3 regions of the Cytobacillus sp. OWB-43 genome follow, and region 3 is predicted to be linked to each of the others. Evidence: riboswitches for the same ligand, from Rfam matches in the RefSeq annotation. Region 3 holds a riboswitch; each other region holds the start of a gene.
What was found. Region 3 has a riboswitch for S-adenosylmethionine ahead of U9M49_RS19955 (methionine ABC transporter ATP-binding protein). Riboswitches for the same ligand answer to the same signal wherever they lie in the genome.
Positions count from the first base shown of each region.

Region 1: it holds a riboswitch for S-adenosylmethionine, as region 3 does, so the genes downstream of both, metE (5-methyltetrahydropteroyltriglutamate--homocysteine S-methyltransferase) here and U9M49_RS19955 (methionine ABC transporter ATP-binding protein) in region 3, are expected to answer to the same signal.
Region 2: it holds a riboswitch for S-adenosylmethionine, as region 3 does, so the genes downstream of both, U9M49_RS00615 (LLM class flavin-dependent oxidoreductase) here and U9M49_RS19955 (methionine ABC transporter ATP-binding protein) in region 3, are expected to answer to the same signal.

Region 1 is NZ_JAYEFF010000005.1:37,794-45,722, forward strand. Features, by position in the region: gene metE (5-methyltetrahydropteroyltriglutamate--homocysteine S-methyltransferase) at 1-1,864, opposite strand, end outside; cobalamin riboswitch at 2,012-2,192, opposite strand; SAM riboswitch class I at 2,246-2,358, opposite strand; gene U9M49_RS16905 (DNA-binding protein) at 2,433-2,720, opposite strand; partial or broken gene U9M49_RS16910 (glycosyltransferase family 2 protein) at 3,003-4,514, shown strand; gene U9M49_RS16915 (nucleotide sugar dehydrogenase) at 4,506-5,747, shown strand; gene U9M49_RS16920 (glycosyltransferase family 2 protein) at 5,813-7,300, shown strand; gene U9M49_RS16925 (hypothetical protein) at 7,290-7,529, shown strand; gene U9M49_RS16930 (hypothetical protein) at 7,549-7,788, shown strand.
Region 2 is NZ_JAYEFF010000001.1:105,007-112,935, reverse strand. Features, by position in the region: gene U9M49_RS00620 (MetQ/NlpA family ABC transporter substrate-binding protein) at 1-757, opposite strand, end outside; gene U9M49_RS00615 (LLM class flavin-dependent oxidoreductase) at 775-2,172, opposite strand; SAM riboswitch class I at 2,331-2,442, opposite strand; gene U9M49_RS00610 (fatty acid--CoA ligase family protein) at 2,504-4,063, opposite strand; gene U9M49_RS00605 (lipoate--protein ligase) at 4,272-5,258, opposite strand; gene U9M49_RS00600 (MBL fold metallo-hydrolase) at 5,271-6,005, opposite strand; gene yhfH (protein YhfH) at 6,164-6,298, shown strand; gene U9M49_RS00590 (TetR/AcrR family transcriptional regulator) at 6,800-7,378, opposite strand; gene hemH (ferrochelatase) at 7,483-7,929, opposite strand, start outside.
Region 3 is NZ_JAYEFF010000007.1:156,906-164,834, forward strand. Features, by position in the region: gene U9M49_RS19925 (cysteine desulfurase) at 1-467, opposite strand, end outside; gene sufD (Fe-S cluster assembly protein SufD) at 467-1,777, opposite strand; gene sufC (Fe-S cluster assembly ATPase SufC) at 1,795-2,577, opposite strand; gene U9M49_RS19940 (hypothetical protein) at 3,012-3,152, opposite strand; gene U9M49_RS19945 (MetQ/NlpA family ABC transporter substrate-binding protein) at 3,860-4,693, opposite strand; gene U9M49_RS19950 (methionine ABC transporter permease) at 4,707-5,375, opposite strand; gene U9M49_RS19955 (methionine ABC transporter ATP-binding protein) at 5,368-6,393, opposite strand; SAM riboswitch class I at 6,507-6,611, opposite strand; gene U9M49_RS19960 (O-acetylhomoserine aminocarboxypropyltransferase/cysteine synthase family protein) at 6,699-7,929, opposite strand, start outside.

The sequences.
Region 1 (7,929 bases), on a different contig from region 3:
CTTCCCACTTCTCTTGTTTGAGTGGTAATCCTTCACGAATGGCTGGTTCGTCTACTTGAATCATCCGGATACCATTTGCTTCTAGTGCTTCTACTTCTTCTCGAAGGGCAAGGGCAATTTGGTTTGCGACTTCGTAACGAGGGATATCGTCGCGGACAAATGACCAGTTTAAAATCGTAATCGGACCAGTGAGCATACCTTTTACCGGGTGATCTGTTAAGGACTGGGCATAGACTGTTTCTGCAACTGTCATTGGCTGTTCAAATGAGACATCTCCATAAATGAGTGGTGGTTTGACACAACGAGAGCCATAAGACTGCACCCAACCGAATTTTGTGAATTGGAATCCGGCTAATTTTTCACCGAAGTATTCGACCATATCTGTGCGCTCGAATTCGCCATGAACAAACACATCAAGGCCTAGCTCTTCTTGAATATCAATCCACTTTTTAATTTCCGTTTTGATATATGTTTGATAGTCAGTAGCAGTTAACTCTCCTTTACGCCATTTTAAACGATTTCTTCTCACTTCCTGTGTTTGTGGGAAGCTTCCAATCGTTGTTGTAGGTAGGAGTGGTAGTTGGAAGGCTATTTTTTGTGTTGCTTGACGAACAGAATAAGGTGCTTCGCGCTCTGCTAGTGATGATGGTAAGTTTTGAATGGCTGTTTGTACTTGTTGATTGTTTCTAATAGAAGATTGATTTAGCACCTCGATAGCAGTTCGTCTCTCGTTTATCTCATCTTGGATTTGCTCTTTTCCTTCTCTTATTCCTTTCGTTAGCACTACGATTTCTTGTAATTTTTCATCAGCAAAGGCGAGTGCGGTCTTTAATGTATGATCTAGTGTTTCTTCAATTTTGACTGTAACGGGTACATGCAATAAGCTGGATGAAGGCTGGATGATTAAGCGATCTTTCGGAACAATTGCTGTAATTTTTTCTAGAAGAGAGAGCTTATTATCAAGTTTGGCGCCCCAGATATTACGGCCATCGATGAGACCTGCAGCTAATACTTTATCACTTGGGAAGCCGAATTTTTGTAAAGAAGCGAGGTTTTGACCTGCATCATGGACAAAATCAAGGCCGATCGCTTGCACAGGTAATGAGGTAACAGCTTCAAAATGAGTGATGCTTTCAAAATACGTTTGTAAAATGATATTTATCTGTGGTGCTGCCTGGTGTAATGTTTGGTAAACTGCTTGATAGAGTGAGATGTCTTCTTCTGTGAGGGTAGTTGCTAAAATAGGTTCATCGATTTGTACCCACAAGGCACCTTCTTGCTGTAATTCTTTTAAAATTTGTGCATAAAGAGGAACGAATTGATTGACGATTGATTTGAATTCACTTTCTTTATAGCCCTTTGATAATTTCACAAACGTAATCGGGCCCAAGATAACCGGTTTCCCGTCGATTTCAAGCTTCTCTTTTCCTTCTTTATAAAAGGCAAGTGGCCGGTTTTCAGCAAGTGTTGGCGTGAGGTTGTTGAGTTCTGGCACGATGTAGTGATAGTTTGTGTTAAACCATTTGGTCATTTCAGCTGCCACGGCATCTTTGTTCCCTCTGGCAATATCAAAATACGTTTCGATATCAACCTTCCCACCTCTGTATGTAAAACGCTCAGGAACAAGTCCAAACATCACAGCTGTATCAAGGACATGATCATACAGTGTGAAATCGCCAACCGGGATGAGATCAACGCCAAGTTGTTTTTGTTTCTCGAGAGAGGATAAACGAATGACTTCCATTTGTTGCAGAAAAGTCTCTTTATTCAACTTACCACTCCAAAATTGTTCTAGAGCTTTCTTCCACTCCCGCTTCTCGCCAATTCTTGGATAACCTACATTTGAGCTTTTTACTTCAGTCAATTTAAACACTCCTTTAGATTGTATTTTCTCAACAAAAAATCTCTCTATTTATTATTAAATGAGAGATTCATACGCAATATTAACTAGAGTTGAGACCATTTGATTTGCTCAACACGTATTCATCACTCCTCTCTATGCATCCGTAGAGTCTAAGTGCAAACAACAGACAGGTCTCCTGACTTCGGATTATCGCTCGTTATCCCTTCCCATTTCTATTATGAAATAGTGGTCAATGATAAGTCGCTCTCCTTCACAGTGGCGGGACCGTGCCGGCATTCCACCGGGCTTCCCTTTTAAGCAATCATGCATCTGTTGCCTTTGTTATTAAGTTTTGAAAATACAAAAGACCTCTCTAATTAAAAATAGAGAGGTCTTTATCCTCTCTTATTTGCCAAAGCTATTACACTTTGCAGGAATTAGCACCTTTTTAACAAATAATTGTTAAAGGTTGCTGGGTTTCATCGGGCCAGTCCCTCCACCTCTCTGAATAAGAGAATTACATATTTATAATATTTTGAATTTTACAGATAGATTAGCATAATAAATGGAAGCTGTCAAAATAAATTCTTCATGAGTGATATATATCATCAGATTCAAGCCACTTGCGAAATTTATGTAGATGGTAATAATGCTTGCCATTAAGAATGACTTTTGGTGCGTGAGGATGCTTCTGTAATAGATCCTTCATGTCAGCTTCACTTAAATAAAAGTAAAGATGAAGGTGGCTTTGCTCCACAAGTAAATGATTCATATTACCTTCATTTTTACTACTAAATTGCTTCAACCCATTGCCTATGAAATAGCCAAGTAATGCTAAACCGGCGGCAATCCAAATAAAATTCAACTCGAATTCCAATTTGTACTCCCCCTTAAATACATATATATCTACTTTAACATCTCCTAACGAATAGTAATAATATATTTTTTAGTGCCGAATCGGATCAATGCCCCCATAATTAAACCAATCTACCCTGTCTATCGCACCATCTTTCATAGATTGTATACTTGTCCGAGAACAAAATTGGCCAAGCTGTATATATTGATATTACTTAGTGTTTTTCTCGGGTTTGTGATGGAAAAGGCTATAGTTAGCACAAAGGAGACTATTAATTTTGCTGAAGGAGAGAAGTGAAGTGTTATGAATCTATCTGTTATTATTCCCATTCAGAATGAAGAATCTACGTTGTCAGCCGTTTTAGAAGAGTTAGTGAAGATTGAGCCATATGAAATCATCGCTGTTTTGAATGGTTCAACAGATGGATCGGAGAAAATAGCGGAAGCATTTGAATGTAGAAAGCTTGTTTATAAAGAACCTCTAGGGGTGGATATTGGACGAGCAATTGGTGCAAGGGAGGCAAAAGGAGATACGCTTCTTTTTATTGATGGTGATATTGTCGTTAGAGCACAGGAGCTACAAGCACTGCTTGATGGCATTCAGGATGGGGCTGATATTGCCCTAAATGATTTAAGCTGGACAATGAAGCGCCCCATTAGACCACATCCGACAGCAGTATCAAAGTTCTCTCTTAATCATTTTTTAGGTAAAGGTGAGTTATCCGTTAATTCCTTAGTCGCTGTTCCTCATGTGATGAAAAAATCAGCGCTTGATACAATTGGTTGGGAGAATTTAGCTTGTCCGCCATTAGCTCATAGTATAGCTGTGATGAAAGAATTAAAGATGAGTGCACCAGTAGCCATTGATGTGATTGCTACAAATAAGATTCGACCGAAACATCAACAGAAGATTACGGGCTCCTCTTTTTCATTTTCAACAAGTTTAATAATTGGTGACCATTTACGTGCAGTGGCCCAACTGATTGAAGAGAGAGGATATCGCGGTGGTTTAAACGATGGCAGGCGAAATCGGCAATCTTTTAAGGAATATGTACAAGCCTTTTCGGTAAAGGAAGAGAAACGAGCGAAGTATAGTGCGATTATTCCTGTAGGGAAGGAGCCGGATACGATTGCTGAAGTGATTGCTGAGGTAAAGAAGGCAGGCATTGATGAAATCATTGTTGTGTTAAATGGAGCAGATGAACGAACAAAGGAAAAGGTAGAAAAGTCAGGTGTGAAAGTGATTGCGTTTGACCAGGCACTCGGACATAACATTCCAAGAGCGATTGGTGCGCTTCACAGTACAGGAGATATCTGTTTGTTCTTAGATAGTGATTTTGTTATCAAAGCAGAAGATTTAACCCCTTTTATACATGCTGTAGAAGAAGGGGCAGATATTGCTTTAAATGATTTAGAAATATTGCTCGACCGTGCCCATCCGTTGCATTCTGTGAGTGCTGCTAAGTACCTTCTGAATATGGCACTGAAAAGAGAGGACCTCACCGTTAATTCTCTCACTGCTATTCCACATGCAATGAGCAGGAAAGTGATTGACGAGATTGGTATCCTCACATTAATGTCTCCACCGTTATTTCAAGCAAAGGCAATTCTAAAAGGATTTAAAGTCGAATCCATTCATTATGTCGATGTCGTCAAGCCAAATAAAATTAGAAAACAGCATCACAGGCAAGCCGATGGTCGGGTCGAATCAACTGACCGGATTCTAGGTGACCACATTGAAGCATTTTCATATTTACTATCGTTCAATCAGAGATGCGGTTATACAGATGGCAATCGAAAATGGGACATGCTCCAAGGTCAAATAGATAGAGTTGCTGTTATTGGTCTCGGCTATGTTGGTCTCCCACTGGCTCTCCACTTAGCAAAAAAGGGCTGTCATGTAACGGGCATCGATCAAGATACTCATAAGATTGAGTTATTACAGCAAGGGAGCAGTTATATTCCTGATGTAAAAGATGAAGAGCTGCAAGCGGTTCTAAATTTCATTCCAAAACATACGGATGCAGCTATAGCTTTGCTTAAAGCCGCTGAGTATATCATCGTCACAGTTCCAACCCCAATTGACGAACATCATGAACCGGATTTAAGAGCGATGATTGCCGTTACTAACTATCTTTGCCAATATTTACAGACGGGACAAACGATTATTTATGAAAGCTCTACTTATCCGGGAACAGTAGAAGAGGTGATTGAGCCTATATTCACACGCCATCACTTTAAAGCTGGTGAAGACTACTACTTATGTTATTCACCCGAGAGAATTGATCCTGCAAATAAGCAATATACGTTAGCCTCTATCCCAAAAGTAATTAGTGGTCAAACAGAGAGCTCTCTTGCGAAAATTGATCAGTTTTATGCAAAGTATTTTGCTGAAGTTGTGCCAGTAAGCTCGCCGAAAGTTGCAGAGTTAGCTAAGTTATTTGAAAATACACAGCGATTAGTCAATATTTCACTAGTGAATGAGTTGGACGAGCTATGTGAACGATTAGACATTGATTTTTATGAAGCCCTGCAGGCAGCTGCGACAAAGCCATTTGGATTTACTCCTTATTGGCCTGGTCCGGGAATAGGTGGACATTGTATCCCTGTTGATCCGATATATTTACAATGGAAGCTCAATCAATACGGCTTAAGCAGTCAGCTCGTAGCAGCAGCAAGAGAAATTAATGATACGATGCCTCAAAAAATCGTCAAAAAAGTAGAAGCTGAATTAGCAGGGGAGACCGGGGCAATCCTTGTTGTTGGCCTAGCGTATAAAAGGGATGTGAACGATGTCCGTGAATCCCCAGCTTTAACAATTTTTAACGAACTCTTGCAAAAAGGTTATCAGGTAGACTATCACGATCCTTATGTACCAACAGTTGTTCTTGAAAATAAAAGCTATCAATCTGTTCCGTTAACAAACGAGACATTATCAAAGTATCAATTAACCCTGCTTCTTACGGACCATAGTAATTTGGATTATAAACTTTTATCGAAAGTAGAAAATATCATTGATACGAGGCATGTATTAAAAACAGGGAAATGAACAAGCGATACTATATTCCTTGTAAGGGGGTGATGCCACTTAAAGATGTAAGGAGACGATGCTTTTTGGATGGTTCGTGTTTATCTTTGATTGTTCCTATTAGTCGGGATGCGAGTAATCAGTATGTGAGTAAGTTAATCCAGACCTATCAATCTATCACAAATGTTGAGCTAATCTTTGTTGCCCATAAATTATTAAATGTTGATCCGTTTCGTCTCGTAGTAAATGATGCTTGGCAACATGTCTACGAAGCACATGTCATCGGGGCAAAAAAGGCAACAAGATCATGTATGTTATTTTTAGATCTCAACCAACATATTACGGTACCAACGCTCCAGCAATTTTTACAACCTCTGATGGACAATAGCGCGGACGCTGTTCTCAATAATATGGACTATGAATTTCAAAAAAAACACCGCCACATTCCTTCTACTATTTTCCCGCAAATAACCAATGCTTTTATCCATCGTTCGGATTTAAAAATAGACCAAATCGTGTTCGTCCCTTATGGACTCTCTAGAAAAGCAGTAGATACTATTGGTATCGATACGCTTAGCAATCCTGTTGAAGCACATGTGAAATTAGTTCAACAAGGCTATGTATTGTCACATCAGCTTCCTATTCGTAATATCTTTCAGCTGCAAAATCAAGTGTGGGATAGGAAAGATGACAGGAGAAGAATAGACGATTATTTACAAGCTTACACACAAAGGTTCCCGCCTAATAGCCGATCAAAGTTTTCTGATGGTGAAAGAAGATTAGATGTACTAGATTCTGTTATCCAGGGCCATCAGCCAACTATTAGAAAAAATGACCATGCCAACAATCCCTTATCCCAGTTATCAGTTATCATCCCAGCTCAAAATGAACAAGCACGAATTAAGGCAGTAATTGAGGAGTGTATGCGATTAGGTCCGTTAGAAATCATCGTTGTAGTGAATGGGTCAAATGATCAGACAGCGGTTCATGCATATGATGCAGGGGCAACGGTTATTCAGTTTGCTGAAAAACTAGGTTTAGATACTGGTAGAGCGATAGGTGCCCACTTTGCCACCGGAGAGATTTTGTTATTTGTTGATGGCGATTTTGTCATCGCGATGGAAGACTTACAGCCATTTGTACAGGCTGTAGAGAGGGGCGTTGATGTTGCAGTAAATGACCTCAATGCTAGCTTAAAACAGCACTGGCCACTTCACTTAGTTACTGCCTGTAAATACGCAATAAATGTAGCATGTAATCGAGCTGATTTAGGTGTGGGTTCCACTGTTGCTGTCCCCCATGCCTTGAGTAGGAAAAGTATTGAAAAAGTCGGTGTTGGGTCACTAGCTAATCCTGTATTAGCTTACGTAAAGTTACTTGTTAATCATTGTGTAGTCGAAAATGTACACCATGTTGAAGTGGATAAAATCAATCGCTTTCGCCCGCATACTCATTATGCTAATCGAAAAGGATGTCTAGCCCCCACTACTTCAGTCATCGTCGGTGATCATTTAGAGGCGATGATATATTTAGGGAATTTACAAAAAAAAGGAGAGAAAAAGAATGGCTTGTAAAGATGAAAGTTGTTTTGATGTGTGTCTAAAATTGGTGGTAAATACGAATAACAGAAGGGCAGAAACGTCCGTTGAGTGCGATGATGCTTGCGGTGGTATCGAGTTCGAATTTGAAAATGGTGTCATTCAAATCACTTTACCACTTGTAGCGTGTGTGGAGACGACATTAAAAGATGATTTAAGTGCAAGTGCAGAGCTAACAAGCTTATCTTTACCAGGCTATCAATAAACACAAGGAGTGAATGGAAATGGCATGTAGTCATAAAAGTTGTTTTGATATTTGTTTGAAGATCATAGTAAATACGAGAACAGGAAGAGCAGAAACGGAAGTGCAATGCGATGAGGTCTGCCCAGGTCTTGAGTTTGAATTCGAAAATGGCATCATTATCATCACGATTCCACTAGTTGCCTGTGTGGAAACAACCTTAAGAGACTCCCTGCGTGCAGATGCACAACTCGTCAGTTTATCTTTGCCAGGTTATTCTTGAACAAATAAGGAGTACGGAACCTGATACCATTTTGGTGTGAGGTTCTTTTTATACATAAAAAAGATGGATGTTGATGTGTTTAAGAGTGAGGAGGAATAGAGAGAAACTCTTGTCTAGTCGGTCAAAGTCGGTTTAAGAACT
Region 2 (7,929 bases), on a different contig from region 3:
CAAATTCCTCCGACTCTATGGCTTCAATGATATCCTTTGCCATTTGGGCGTCTTTATCTTCTTTACGAACAACAATCCTATTTTGGATTTCCTCAGGAATTTGATCCCGATAAATTGCTGTTGTTAAATCTAATCCTGCAGCAACCGCAAAGTTACCATTAACAGCAGCAAGATCAACTGATTCAAGAGACCTTGGCAGTTGGGCTGCATCTACTTCATGGAATTTCAAATTTTTCGGGTTAGATAATACATCATTTACTGTTGCATTGACTGGGTTTATATCATCTTTCAATTCTATTAAACCAGCATCACGCGCAACTGTTAATCCTCTCGCTAAGTTTGTAGGATCATTAGCAATGGCCATCGTGCTTCCATCTTTCACTTCTTCAAGGGAGTTGAATTTTTCTGAATAAATACCAATTGGAGCTGTAGGAACAGAAATAATATCTACTAGATCCATCCCTTTTTCAGTGTTAAAATTCTCTAAGTACACTTTATGTTGAAATAAATTACCATCCAAATCTCCACTATCTAAAGCAATATTCGGTTGAACATAATCATTAAATTCCTTTACTTCTACTTTGTACCCTTTTTCCTCAAGTAGTGGTGCTACACCTTGCTCAAGCATATCACTATAAGGAACTGTCGCCCCTAAGACCATCTCTTTCTTTTCTTCGCCGGATGAACCTGATGTCCCACATGCACTTAAAACAGTGCAACAAGTCAGTACAAAAAATAATAACCAAACTTTTCTCATACCCTTCACCTCTTATTTTAATTATTTATCTTTTCACCTTTACGATATTTACTTCCTGGATGACCACTCGGTAAAAGGGGCGAGCCATGAGTAAAAAGCTTTTCTCTTAACGTACCCTTTTTGTATTCCTTTTTATATAAACCACGTTCTTGTAGAATCGGAATAACAAGCTCAATAAAATCTTCCAAATCTGCTGGCGTTACTAAATGATTTAAATTAAAACCATCGACACCAGAGGCTTCAAACTGATATTGAATTTGGTCTGCTACTTCTGATGGATTGCCGACAATTATATTGTCTCTATCTAATCCTTCTAGTTTTGAAATCGCTTCTTTAATCGATAGTTTTTTCTTCGCATCTTTCGTTAATGAAGCAGCTTTATAATGCCCATGCTCTGTAGCTTTAAATTCAAATGGGTTATCTAACTCATCCTTTGTAAATTCCGCAACATTATAACCGCTTGCGCCCCCAAACTGTGCTTTCGCTGCATCTGCACTCCATAATTGGTTGTATTCAGCAAATTTCTCTTCCGCTTCTTCAGTTGTCTTACCTACGATGACTGTTAGGAAAGTGAATATTTTAATATCTTCCGGATTCCTGCCATATTCTTCCGCTTGTTTTCGAATATCCTCTGTATAATGTCTTACTCTTTCAGGTGTTGGCCCACCTACAAATACACATTCTGCATGTTTTGCTGCAAAAGCACGTCCTTTAGGAGAAGTCCCTGCTTGATATAAAACAGGTGTTCTTTGTTGTGACGGTTCTGTTAAATGCGGTCCTTCGACATCAAAATATTCTCCTTTATGGTGAATTTCATGGATTTTCTTACGGTCGATTAATACCCCTTGTTCTGTATCTTCTATCACTGCTCCATCTTCCCAGCTTGATTCCCACAGTTTATAAACGACATCCATATATTCATCGGCAATTTCATAACGCTTATCGTGTTTGATCATATCTTTGAAACCAAAATTTCTTGCTGCATTAGGAAGATAAGAAGTAACGATATTCCATGCCACTCTTCCTTTTGTCAAATGATCTAATGTGGAAAACCGTCTTGCCTGCCCAAAAGGTGGCTCATATGTTGTACTCACCGTTAATGCAAATGACAGATGCTCTGTCACTGCTGCCATAGCAGGGATGACAAACGCCCCATCATTAACAGGAAACTGTAATCCATCGTTAATTGAAGGTTCTTTACTTTCTTTATACGTATCATAAACACCTAATACATCCGCAAAAAAGACAGCATCGAATTTTCCCTTCTCGAGTGTTTTGGCTAATTCCATCCAATAATTAATATCTTTATAGGCACGATGTCGTTTGGAATCTTTATGCTTCCATAGCCCATGAGAATTGTGCATTGCACTTGTCATTTCAAATGCATTCAATATCATTTGTTTTTTATAACTCATACTGCCATTACCTCCTCTAATACTTCTACAAAAGAAGCATAATAATGTATTTATCAATTGTGCTAAGAATGTTTATCGCTTTTGGTGGTCCAATCAGCCATAAAAAAACCTCTTCCAAAAAGGAAGAGGTAACGTACGCTCATAAATATTTCATTCTCTTCCTATCTTTCAAGCTAAATGCTAGCTTGCTGGAATTGGCACAGTACTTGCAATGCTAAGTCTGTTGCCGAGGCTTCGTAGGGCCAGTCCCTCCACCTCTCTAGATAGTGGTTATTTAATTGATATAGTTACTCTAAAATATTTAGAATCTTTTGTCAACATGTTTTTTAACTTATGCTTCCTGATTTTCTAGTACCTTTTTCTTAAGAGCACGTCGCAGTATCTTTCCTGTTGTATTCTTCGGCAATTCTTCTAAAAATTCTATAGAGGAAGGAATTTTGTATTTGGCTAACTTTTCTTTACAATAAGTCAATAAATGTGCCTCTGTTAAATTTTCAGTTTTAGGTACAATATAGGCTAAAACTTTTTCTCCTGTATTCTGATCAGGTACACCTAAAACAGCCGCTTCTACAATGTCAGGATGGTCATAAAAAACCTCTTCTACTTCCCTTGGATACACATTATAGCCACCAACAATTATCATATCTTTCTTACGGTCAACAATGTAGAAGTATCCTTCTTCGTCCCTCTTAGCTAAGTCACCTGTATATAACCAATTTTCCTTTAAACAGGCAGATGTTTCTTCAGGCATTTTGTAATATCCTTTCATAACGTTAGGGCCTTTCACAACAAGCTCCCCTACTTCACCTACAGCGACCTCTTCTCCTAATTCATTAACTACTCTATTTTCAACATGAATAATAGATGTGCCAATCGACCCCGGTTTCCGTGGACGATCTAGTGGGTTAAAGCATGTGACCGGAGAAGCTTCTGATAAGCCATAGCCTTCAGAAATAACCACATTGAATTTCTTCTCAAAATTTTCTAACAATGCAACAGGAAGTGAAGCACCTCCAGAAATACATAATCTCATAGATTGGAAGACACCAGGGTTGCCTTCAGGATATTGATAAAGAAAATTATACATTGTAGGCACGCCGGCAAAAACAGTTGGCTTGTATTTTTCCGCTAAACGGAAAATTTCTTTCGGACTAAATTTAGGGTCTATTAAGATTGTTGCTCCACTTATCAGAGGTGCATTCAGAGCAACAGTTAAGCAAAACACGTGAAACATAGGTAAGGTTGTAATCACCGTATCACGTTCATTAATCTGCAAATAGTCCGCGACATCACTCGCATTACTATACAGGTTACGATGAGTTAACATGGCTCCTTTAGGTTTGCCTGTTGTTCCTGATGTATAGAGTATAATCGCGACATCATCGGGTGTAACATCTGCATCAACAAATGTTACATCTCCATTGGAAACAAGCTCTGAAAACGATTTCAATTTAGGAAATACCGACTTATCTCCCAGAGCTGGAAGTCCACTTGTTTGACCGGTTTCGCAGACAATATAATGCTTAATATCTGTTAATAAATGATGCATTTTTTCTGCTAATGGTAATAATTGCTCAAGCATAATCACCGCTTTTACATCACCATCTCTTAAAATATAGCCAATTTCTTCAGGCGTATAGATAGGGTTTATCGGTATGACCTTTGCTCCTAGCTTTAACGCACCATATAAACTAATAACAAAATGCGGCGAATTACCAAGTAGCAAGGCAATATGATCACCTTCTTTAATACCTAATGACGAAAGTCCTGATGCAAACCTTGTTACTTGTTCATCGAGCTTTGCGTATGTACATGCTTGATCCATAAAATAATACGCATTTTTTTCCCCATTTTCTAAGGCAATCTTGTGAAGCTGACTTGTTAAATTCAAGTTTCTCCCTCTTTTCTGAATGAATAGTCATTCATTTTTATAATATAAATTTTCTAAATTTATTATATTAAAAGAAATTTCAGGATTCAAGTAGTCTACGGAGATCTACTCTATTTTTTTCTTTATAATAAAATAAAAAGCATAAAAGTTCTTCATCCTAAACGGTGAAAATACTTTCATGCCTTAGTAAAAACAGACTGATACAGCTCTAATAAACTAAATTTACAAAGTCTTCTATAGTGATATTACCGAAATAATGTTTTATATTTACACCAGCTAGCGCCTTTTCAATTTCGCTTTTTTCGTAGCGGATGCCTTCTAACTTTTCTTCAATATCGGTTACATCTCCGACACCAAAGAAATCACCGTAAATTTTACATTCAGTAATTTGTCCTTTTGTTACATTCAGTCTAATGTCAATAGAACCCACTGGGAATCTTTTAGAATGCTCATAATCAAATTTTGGTGACTTGCCATAGTTCCACTCCCAATTTTGATATCTTTGTTCTGAGATTTTGTGAATTTCTTCCCAGTCTTTTTCTGTTAGGCGATATTCACTTACTTCACTACCTTCAAAAATATGATGTAAAATTAGCTGTCTAAATTCTTCGATAGAAATTTTTTCAGTTAAAAATTCAGAGATGTTTGCTACCCGGCTACGAATAGATTTGATTCCTTTTGATTCAATCTTATCTTTTCTCACTTTAAGTGCAGAGACAACATTTTCAATTTCTGAATCGAGCATTAATGTTCCATGGCTAAACATTCTCCCTTTTGTAGAGAACTGTGCATTTCCAGAAATCTTTCTCCCATCTACTGTCAAATCATTTCTACCGCTTAATTCTGCATTTACACCTAACTTTTTTAGAGCAGTAATTACTGGTTCAGTGAATTTTAAGAAATTATGAAAGCTTTCGCCATCATCCTTTGTGATGAAACTAAAGTTTAAATTACCAAGATCATGGTATACAGCACCGCCACCAGATAAACGGCGCACCACATGCAGTCCATTTTTTTCAACGTATTCTGTATTGATTTCTTCAATCGTATTTTGGTTTTTACCAATTATGATAGATGGTTTATTTATGTAGAACAATAGATATGATTCATTAATATCTAAATTCTTCAACGCATATTCTTCAATAGCTAAATTAATGCGAGGATCTGTAATTCCTTGATTATCTATAAATTTCATGGTACCACTCCTTTAAATTTCAAAAGTCATGCCAAATGCGGCTAGACTAATCGGTCCTTTGTACTCTGTTAAAGCTTCATCCTTTAACGATTCTATATTACCATAATGGGGCAAATGGGTTAATAGAAGATGCTTCACTTTAGCTATTTGTGCTAACCGACCAGCATCATAGCTATTCATATGTCCCGCATTTTTACCTTCTTGATGTCCATAAAAATTACACTCACATAGAAGTATATCTGCTTCATGAGCAAACCCTTCTAACTCTTCTTTATATGAGGTATCACCTGTATATACAATTACTTTATTATCTACTTTTATGCGCATCGCAAAGCATAATACAGGGTGGTTAGTCCGTTGAAAAGTAATTGTAAAGGGACCAACTGTTAATGGTAGGCTCTCTTTAATAGGTACACCTTCTGAGATATTTTTATAATTTAATTTTTGGAATTCATATTCATTTTCATCATGCCCATAAATCGGTAAAATACTTGTTTTTTTTCCTAAGTACCCTTGAATTAAACGAGCATGTTGAAGTACACCTATATCAGCATGATGATCTGGGTGGTAGTGGGAAAGTATGACTGCGTCTAACTCCTCTGGTTGTTTAATCTCTTGCATTTTGGATATAACAGCACTTCCACAGTCAATTAATAATGTAAAATCATCATGCTCTAATAAGTACCCCGCAGTTGCTTCTCCCACTTTTGGATAACCTCCACATGCACCTATAACCGTTAACTTCATTGCATTTCCCTCCTTTTGATTCATCTCTAACTATACTAAATAATGCCCATTTTTTCATTTTTGCTAATTTGTATTGAAACAGCTGTTGACTATATAAATCTGTTATAATACAATATAAATATCAAAACAATTCAATTAACGATTAGGAGGCTTCAACCATGGTTCAAAACATTTTAGATTTCTTTAGGAATCTCCCACAAAAGCAATGTACTGAATGCGGGAAGTCCATCGAAGAGCAACATGAATGTTACGGTAATAAGTGTGACCATTGTTTAGGTGTCTCAGATTTATAGAATGCTAGTTTCCATCCCTTAATATATAACCATTGGAAGAAGAAGGCCTGCTCCCCTTAGCAAGTCTTCTTTTTGTTTTACTCCAACAAGCCTTCTAGTATGAATGACTTTTGAATCCAGGTGTAAAAAGAATAAATACTGTTACAAAAAACCTCAGCTTGGCATTTCTTTCTATTTTTTGATCTGATTGAGACGCAAATCACCTTTGCTCAGCTCTCATTTCCAATTTCCGATTTTGACTGACTTGGAAACTCTATTTGCTCGGCTTCATTTCTGTTATTCAAACAGAATGACTTATTTAAGTCCGGACTCTCTTACCCCGCTGAGTGAAGATTGGTTTTGCTGGAGTGAGCTAATTCATACAATATTTTAGCGCTGCTTAGATTTACCTTTTAAATAAGCACAGTGAAATAACTGTTATCTAAAATCACTTTATTAGAAACAAAAAAACCAGCCCACACTTGATGTGCGAGCTGATTTGATGATGATTCCATCCTACATTCATGATTTTATAAGCCCTTTAAACACATACCTTTCCATAAGCTCAGCGATTTCACTTTTCGAAAGTGGGGCATGCTGTCTTTCCCAATCAAAAATGAGTGATATGTATAACTTTAACATAATAAAGGCAGTCAATTCAGGGTCGCACGGCTCGATTTCTCCTTTATCAATACCTAATGTTTTTACCTTTTCTCCTATATAAGAAATGATTTCTCTTTCCATTTTGTTCGTCATCTCTATAACTGCAGTGGTCCCCATTTCTTTTCCCTCTTGGAACAGCTTAATTGTTAATTGATGCTCTAGTCTATATTCCAAAATGCGATATAGAGCTAAATGTAAATTTTCTTGTAAAGATAAATCTGGTGACAAAACCTGCTCTGCCTCTATTTTCATTTCTCTAATAAGTGCCGTAATAATTTCATCAAATAATTCTTCTTTATTTTTAAAAAAAGTGTATATAGTCCCTTTTCCTACATTAGCAATTTTGGCTACTTGCTCCATTGTTGTAGCTTTATAGCCAAAAAGAGAAAATGATTTTGTGGCAGCTTGAATAATTAATTGTTTACGGTCAACGGCCATTTACTTCTCCCCTCTCTATGACCAAACTGTTCATATTGTCAAAAAATCCTTAAAAAAGAAACCGCTCCTTTATGAAAATAAAAAAAGCGGTTGCAATCAACTCATTACTTATTTTTCATTCTGTCTAAGACAACTGTTGCTAAAGAATCAATAAACGCTGGATGACTATTTGGCATTTCTGGACGATAGTAGGCAGCTCCTATTTCATCTGTAACCACCTTACATTCATAGTCATTATCATATAAGACTTCTAAATGATCAGCGACAAAACCGACTGGTGCATAAATAAATGCTTTATAGCCTTTTTTTGCATGTAAATCTCTTGTTAAATCCTGCACATCAGGCCCTAACCATGGGTCAGGTGTATTTCCTTCGCTTTGCCAACCGACAGCAAATTCACGAACGCCAGCTTCTTTAGCAATTAACTCAGCTGTTTCTTGTAGTTGATCAGGATATGGATCACCATATTCTTTAATTTTTTCTGGTAAGCTATGTGCAGAGACAATTAATATATATTGATCTCTTTCTTCACTTGACATTTTAGCGATTTG
Region 3 (7,929 bases):
GAAACATCACTCAGAGCAATTGTTCCATCTTCTTGTAATGGTAAATATTTTAATGTTGCACCAGTTTCCTTAGCCACTTGTTGCCAAGGAATAATATTACTATGGTGCTCCATATAGGAGATAACAATCTCATCCCCTTCTGAAAGATTCGCTCTCGCATAGCTTGCAGCCACTTTATTTATACTAGTCGTTGTTCCTCTAGTAAAGATAATTTCTTCAGTGGATTTTGCCCTGATAAACTTGCGGACTTTTTCTCTGGCGCCTTCATAGCCGTCAGTAGCCCTTGTACCTAAAGTGTGTACACCTCTATGAACATTTGAATTATCGTTATGATAATATTTTTGTACCGCTTCAATCACTTGAATTGGTTTTTGTGATGTAGCACCGCTATCTAAATACACTAATGGATGGCCATTGACTTCTTGATTTAGTATTGGAAATAGCTCGCGAATCTCTTTTGCATTCATTATTGAACTTTCCCTTCGATCACAGCTGTTAATTGCTTTTTAACCCCTTCGATAGGAAGAGCATTAACTACTGGAGCAAGGAAGCCATGAATAACAAGGCGTTCTGCTTCTTTTTGTGAAATACCACGACTCATCAAATAATATAATTGTAACGGGTCGACACGACCAACAGAAGCTGCGTGACCAGCTGTTACATCATCTTCATCAATCAATAGAATTGGATTCGCATCTCCACGTGCTTTTTCGCTTAGCATTAATACACGAGATTCTTGTTCTGCATTTGCCTTTGTCGCTCCGTGCTCAATTTTACCAATTCCATTAAAGATGGAAGTAGCTGCATCCTTCATTACACCATGTTTTAAGATGTAACCTTCAGATGCTTTACCAAAGTGTACGATGTTTGTTGTAAAGTTTTGCGTTTGTTTCCCGCGACCTACAACGACTGTTTTCATATCTCCATATGAACCATCGCCGATTAAATTCGTTTTATTATCAGATACTGTATCGCCATCATTCATTAAGCCTAATGCCCATTCAATACGTGCATCTCGGCCAGCAACTCCGCGACGATTCACATATACAGTAGTTCCAGCAGATAAAGTGTCTACCGCTCCATAAGTTACTTTTGCATTTGTATTAGCAACAACTTCGGAAATGATGTTAAAAATGCCTTTGCTTTCTTCCATTGTTGAAATGTAGTTTTCTACATAAGTAACAGAACTATTATCTTCAGCAACCAATAATACATGATTGAACAGGTTTGCTTCTTGATCGTCGTGAATAAATACAGAGTGTAGTGGCTCTTTGATTTCTACATTTTTAGGAATATAGACAAATACGCCACCATTCATCAGTGCAGCATGTAAAGCTGTTAACTTATGTTCGTCAACCTTTACCCCATCTGTCATATAATATTTTTGTAACAGATCTCCGTGCTCTCTAGCAGCAGTAAAGATGTCGGTGAAAATAACACCTTGATCTAGAACTGTCTTTGATAAAGAGATATATGCCGGACGATTATTACGCTGAATATATAAATTTTGGTCAGCTGATTCTAAATTGATTAAGCTTCTTACTTCTTCTGGCAAGTCAGTTAATGAAGAGTAATCTTCACTTCCCACGATATGCTTATCAAATTGAGTGAAATTCCATTTTGAAATATTTGTTTTATCAGGCTTAGGCATTGGAAGATCTTCAGCTTTCTCCAGTGCGTTTACACGGAGATCTGTCATCCATGCAGGCTCGCCCATATCTTTTGAAAAAGAATGTACGTATTCTTTATCAAATGGTAACTTTATTTCTGTTGACATAGTGATCCTCCTAACTCTTACGCTTCTTGCTCAACTGATTCGTCTTCAATACCTAATTCTTTTTTAATCCAGTCATAACCTTCAGCTTCTAGTCTTTGTGCTAATTCTGGTCCACCAGACTTAACGACACGACCTTGCATCATTACATGCACGTGATCAGGCGTGATGTAGTTTAATAGACGTTGGTAGTGAGTAATAATTAAGCAACCAAATTCCTCACCGCGCATTTCGTTAATCCCTTTAGAAACGACTTTCAATGCATCGATATCTAATCCAGAATCAATTTCATCAAGAATCGCAATTTTAGGCTCAATCATCATCATCTGTAGGATTTCATTACGTTTTTTCTCCCCACCAGAGAAGCCTTCGTTTAAGTAACGTTGGGCCATATCTGTATCCATTTCAAGATACTCCATGTTTTTATCCATTTTACGAATGAATTTCATTAGAGAAATCTCTTCGCCTTCTTCTCGACGGCTATTAATTGCGGAACGTAAAAAATCTGCATTTGTTACGCCACTGATTTCACTTGGGTACTGCATTGCTAGGAATAGACCTGCGCGCGCGCGCTCATCTACTTCCATTTCAAGTACATCTTCACCATCTAAAATAATACTTCCTTTTGTTACTTCATATTTCGGATGTCCCATAATTGCGGAAGATAATGTTGATTTACCTGTTCCGTTAGGACCCATAATTGCGTGGATTTCTCCACCCTTTATCTCAAGGTTAACACCTTTTAAAATCTCTTTTCCTTCAATTTCAACATGAAGGTCTTTAATTGTTAATGTAGATGCCATGTTTATACCTCCGTAATAAAAAAGATTTGCACTGTTAAGTCAAATCTCATTTCTAGTTTAATTCTCACTTTATTCTCATTACAATCTTATAACAAATTAAATGTGATATCAACTCTTTGCACATATTAGACGATATTTCCACTATGTATATGTTGTAAACCTATCACCATCCATTATTCTACACTAAATTTAGCGAAAATAACTCATTTTTCTTCTATTTATATATGACTTATTGTTAAGTTCTTTTCTACTTGCATTTATGTCCAAATTAAAATCGGCATAATCATCTTGTTCATAAGCAATTATATAAACAAAAGAAACCAGATTTTTACACAATATATGGTTTCACGCCACCTTAACATTGACGTAATTAAATCTCATTTTCATTTATTATATACAAAAAGAGCCGTCTAACTGACAGCTCTCCTCTTTATTTAAGCATGTGCTTTACGTTCGATATCGGCAACAATTCTTTGACTCTTTAAGTAATCTTTTTCACGCTGTTTTTCTACGCGCATCCTTACATCCTGTCTTTGGCAATACGTTTCATAACCTACTCCATATGCTCCGTGCATGGCCTTTTCCATTTCGCTTGTGTAATTCAGCTGTAGCTGACTAATAATGAATCAATCCTTTCAAATTTTCGCCGTTTAAAGCGTTATAATGATTACAATAAAAATACTACACTATAAACTTACCCGACTCAAACACGATAAAACACGAAAATACGCTTTTTTACTGAATTTATCGTGATTGGTTTTATCCACCTCTTTTATTCATAAATTCATGGGTCAATACTTACAAATATTCACCTTTACTCATACAAAAGTTAGGAATGACTAGTTTGTCTGTGCAAAACACCTCTAATCAACAGTTAAGGTCACCTTTGTAAGATTAAGCAATATACAGAGAATTATTATTTGTTTTTTATTAAGATTTCTATTTTCACTTCTGATATACGATCTAATCGGTTTTTGTTCTGCTATCTTTGCAATTTTCTCTCTCGTGCGCAAGCCGCTTTTATTAGCAATTTTTCGTATCCTTAACCTTAATGAACGCGGAAATCCGATCATGGGGGAAAAGCTTGTACACTTCATTTATTATTTTCTTTCTTAATAATACGAATTTCCCTCACTACTTGTTTCTATCAAACCGAATTTAGGATTCTCCAAAAGCCGTCTAATCTACCTTTATTTGCATCAATTGTACTAGTTAGCCCCTATACATCGCCTTACCAAAAAAAGAAGCCTACAACTAAGTAGACTTCTTTAATAAATTTCTATTATTCAGTAACAGGTACAACTGCACCTTCATATTGTTCTTCAATGAAACTTTGGATTTCTTCAGAGTGTAATACTTCTAGTAGTGCTTTTATTTCTTCTTTGTCTTCATCCCCAGCTCTAACTGCGATTACATTCACATATGGAGAATCACTTTCTTCAAGTGCAATTGCATCTTCCACTGGATTTAAGCCAGCATCAATTGCATAGTTAGAGTTAATTAGAACTGCGTCACCTTCTCCATTATTATATATTTGTGGAAGAAGTGCTGCTTCATACTCCGTATCAAACTTTAGATTTTTCGTATTTTCCTCAATATCATCAATTGTCGCTGTCGTTTTATCGACATCAGCTTTTAGTGTAATCAAACCTTCCTTTTCTAACATTGTCAAAATACGACCATGGTCAGGTACAGAGCTACTCATAATAACTGTTGCTCCTTCTGGAAGATCATCTAAGCTATCATATTCTTGTGAATAAACACCAATTGGCTCGATATGAACACCACCAGCATTAACAAAATCATAATCATTTTCAGCCATTTGAGATTCTAAATAAGGGATATGTTGGAAATAGTTCGCATCAATATCGCCACCCTCTAACGCTTGGTTCGGTACAATATAATCTTGGAACGTTGTGATATCCAGCTCAATTCCTTTTTCTTCTAATAAAGGTTTTGCTTCATTAAGGATTTCAGCATGCGGTACGTTAGATGCCCCAATTTTTAATGTTTTTGTTCCTTCATCAGATCCTTCGCTACCTTCATCTGAAGATCCACAGGCAGCAATAAATAATGCAACAGCTGCAATCATTAAAACAGATAACCATTTTTTCATTTTTTTAGCTCTCCTATCGTTTGTCTAGTTTGGAAGTAATCAAATCACCAATCATTTGGATGATAAACACGATAATTAAGATAATAATCGTTGCAATCCATACAACGTCATATCTACTTCTTTGGAAACCTTCTAAGTAGGCAAGGTTCCCTAATCCTCCTGCACCTATGACACCTGCCATTGCCGTATATCCGACTAGCGCAATCGCTGTAACGGTAATACCCGAAACAAGCGCTGGCATAGATTCAGGGATGAGTACTTTCCATATAATTGTACTTGTTTTTGCACCCATCGATTTAGAGGCTTCAATGACACCTTTATCAATCTCACGTAAGCCAATTTCCACCATTCTTGCATAGAAAGGTGCTGCACCAATAATGAGTGCTGGTAATGCTGCATTTTCACCAATCATTGTCCCTAAAATCATTTTTGTGAAAGGGATTAATAACACAATCAAGATTAAAAACGGAATGGATCGAAAGACATTGACGAATGCCGCAATGATCTTATTAACTAGCTGATTTTGCCATATATTACCTTTAGAGGTTAAGAACAAAAGTAATCCAAGAATAATTCCTAAAATAAACGTGGCTATAACAGAAATACTTGTCATATATAAAGTTTCTTTTGTTGCTTCCCACATTCTTTCCCAATCCACATTTGGTAGCCATTCATTAAGCATGGGAAATCACCTCCACGCCAACCTTCTGCGAATGAATATATTCAATCGCGCGGGTAACCTCATCCGTCTCTCCATCTATATGAATAAATAAGGTACCGTAAGAGCCACTTTGTGTTTGGGATATCTTTCCTTGTAATACATTCACTGTTACATTGTAGTGGCGAATTAAGTTTGTGATTAATGGTTGTTCCGCTGAACCACCTACAAATCCAAGTTGAACAATTTGGCCATTTGGATAAGCACTCAGTAAATGTGTAATCGTTTCCTTCGTTTCTTCCGGTTCGGTCACTTGTTGAACAAATCGCTTCGTAATAGGTTCTTTTGGCTTTTGGAACACATCTAGCACTTCGCCAATTTCAACAATTCTTCCACCTTCCATGACAGCCACACGGTGGCAAATCTTGCGAATGACATGCATTTCATGCGTAATTAACACAATAGTTAACCCTAAACGTTCATTAATATCAACAAGTAAGTCGAGAATACTATCAGTTGTTTGCGGATCTAGAGCACTTGTCGCCTCATCACATAACAGTACTTTAGGATTATTGGCAAGTGCTCTAGCAATACCTACTCGCTGTTTTTGTCCACCGCTTAATTGCGAGGGATAGGCATCCTCTCGACCATCTAGTCCAACCAATTTAATTAATTCATTAACTCTCTCTAGTCGCGCTTTCTTAGGTACACCAGCAATTTCTAATGGAAACGCAATGTTTTCTCGTACTGTTCGAGACCACAATAAATTAAAATGTTGGAAAATCATGCTTATTTCTTGTCTAGCCTTTCTTAAGCTAGCACCTTTTATGCGAGAAACTTCATTCCCAGCTACAGATACAACGCCTTCAGTCGGGATTTCAAGTCCATTTAACATACGAATCAATGTACTTTTACCCGCACCACTGTACCCGATTACACCGAATATTTCACCCTCGTTAATTTCGAGGTTAACATTGTCTACTGCATTTACTTTCCCGTTTTTCGTTGAGAAAATCTTTTTTACATCTTTTATTGAAATCATTTTATACTTCACCTCTTCAATCCAGAAAAACCAACACATTTATAGCATATCCATTGTTTATAAAAAAAGCCTTCCTGCTTATGAGCAGAAAGGCTTGTTATGAAAATTCCTTTCTCTCATCTTTCAAAGCTAATGCTTTGAGTGAATTGGCACCATTTCAATTAAATGACGGTTGCCGGGCTTCAAAGGGCACTTCCCTCCACCTCTCTAAATAAGAGCAAACTATGAATATATTGAATTTTTTTGTGTACCTGTGTAATAGTATCATGTCATTGAAGTAGGTGTCAAATCTGAAATAATAGTTGTTAGACCCTTATATTTAATGAAGCAATACCGGTTGCCGCTTCAATAGCAGATTCAAGATCATCGATCAAATCTTCTACATTTTCAATTCCAATTGATAATCGGATTAAGTCTTCAGGTACACCTGCTTGTTTTAACCCATCCTGATTAAGTTGTTGATGCGTTGTGCTTGCTGGATGTATAATAAGACTTTTTGCATCACCTACATTCGCTACATGTGCGAACAGCTCAACCGAATTAATAACCTTCGCACCTGCTTCACGCCCACCAGATATGCCAAAAACGACAACTGCCCCTGCACCTTTAGATAAATATTTGTCTGCTAATTCTTTATTAGGATGGTTGTCATCGCCCGGATAAAGTACCCAATTAACAGCAGGATGATTATTTAAATATTGCACAATTTTTTTCGTATTAGCAATATGTTCTTTCATTCGAACCGTTAACGTTTCTAAACCTAACGTAAATTGGAAGGCGCTTTGTGCACTTAGTGCTGGACCTAAATCTCTTAGAAGCTGCACTCTCGCTTTAGTAATATATGCTACAGGGCCCAGTGCCTCACTATATACTATATCGTTATAGCTTGTATCCGGCTGACTTAATCCTGGATACTTCTCTGAGTTCCAATCAAATTTACCACCGTCAACAATGATCCCCCCCATTGTCGTCCCATTCCCAAGTAACCATTTCGTTGCAGAGTGAACAACAATGTCTGCGCCATGCTCAATTGGCCGACATAGATAAGGAGTTGCAAATGTGTTATCAACCACTAACGGCACACCATGTTCATGGGCGATATTTGAAACTGTTTCAATATCTAGTACTTGTAAACTCGGGTTACCAATGGTTTCGGCAAATACAGCTCGTGTCTTCTCATTGATTGCTGCTCGTAGTTCCTCTTCATTATTAATATCGATAAGCCTAACGTTGATGCCGTACTTTGGTAAAGTGACTGTAAATAAATTATATGTACCTCCATATAAATTAGAGGCAGCTACAATTTCATCACCCGCTTGAACAATATTAAGAAGAGCTAAGTAAATGGCTGCTTGCCCGCTTGCTAATGCTAATGCGCCTGTTCCCCCTTCTAACAATGCAACTCTTTCCTCAAACACAGTAACCGTTGGATTATGAATACGAGAATAAATATATCCTGTTTCTTTTAAGCCAAATAAGTCTTGCGCATGCTCTGTATTCTGGAATTGATAAGCATTATTTTGATAGATTGGGACC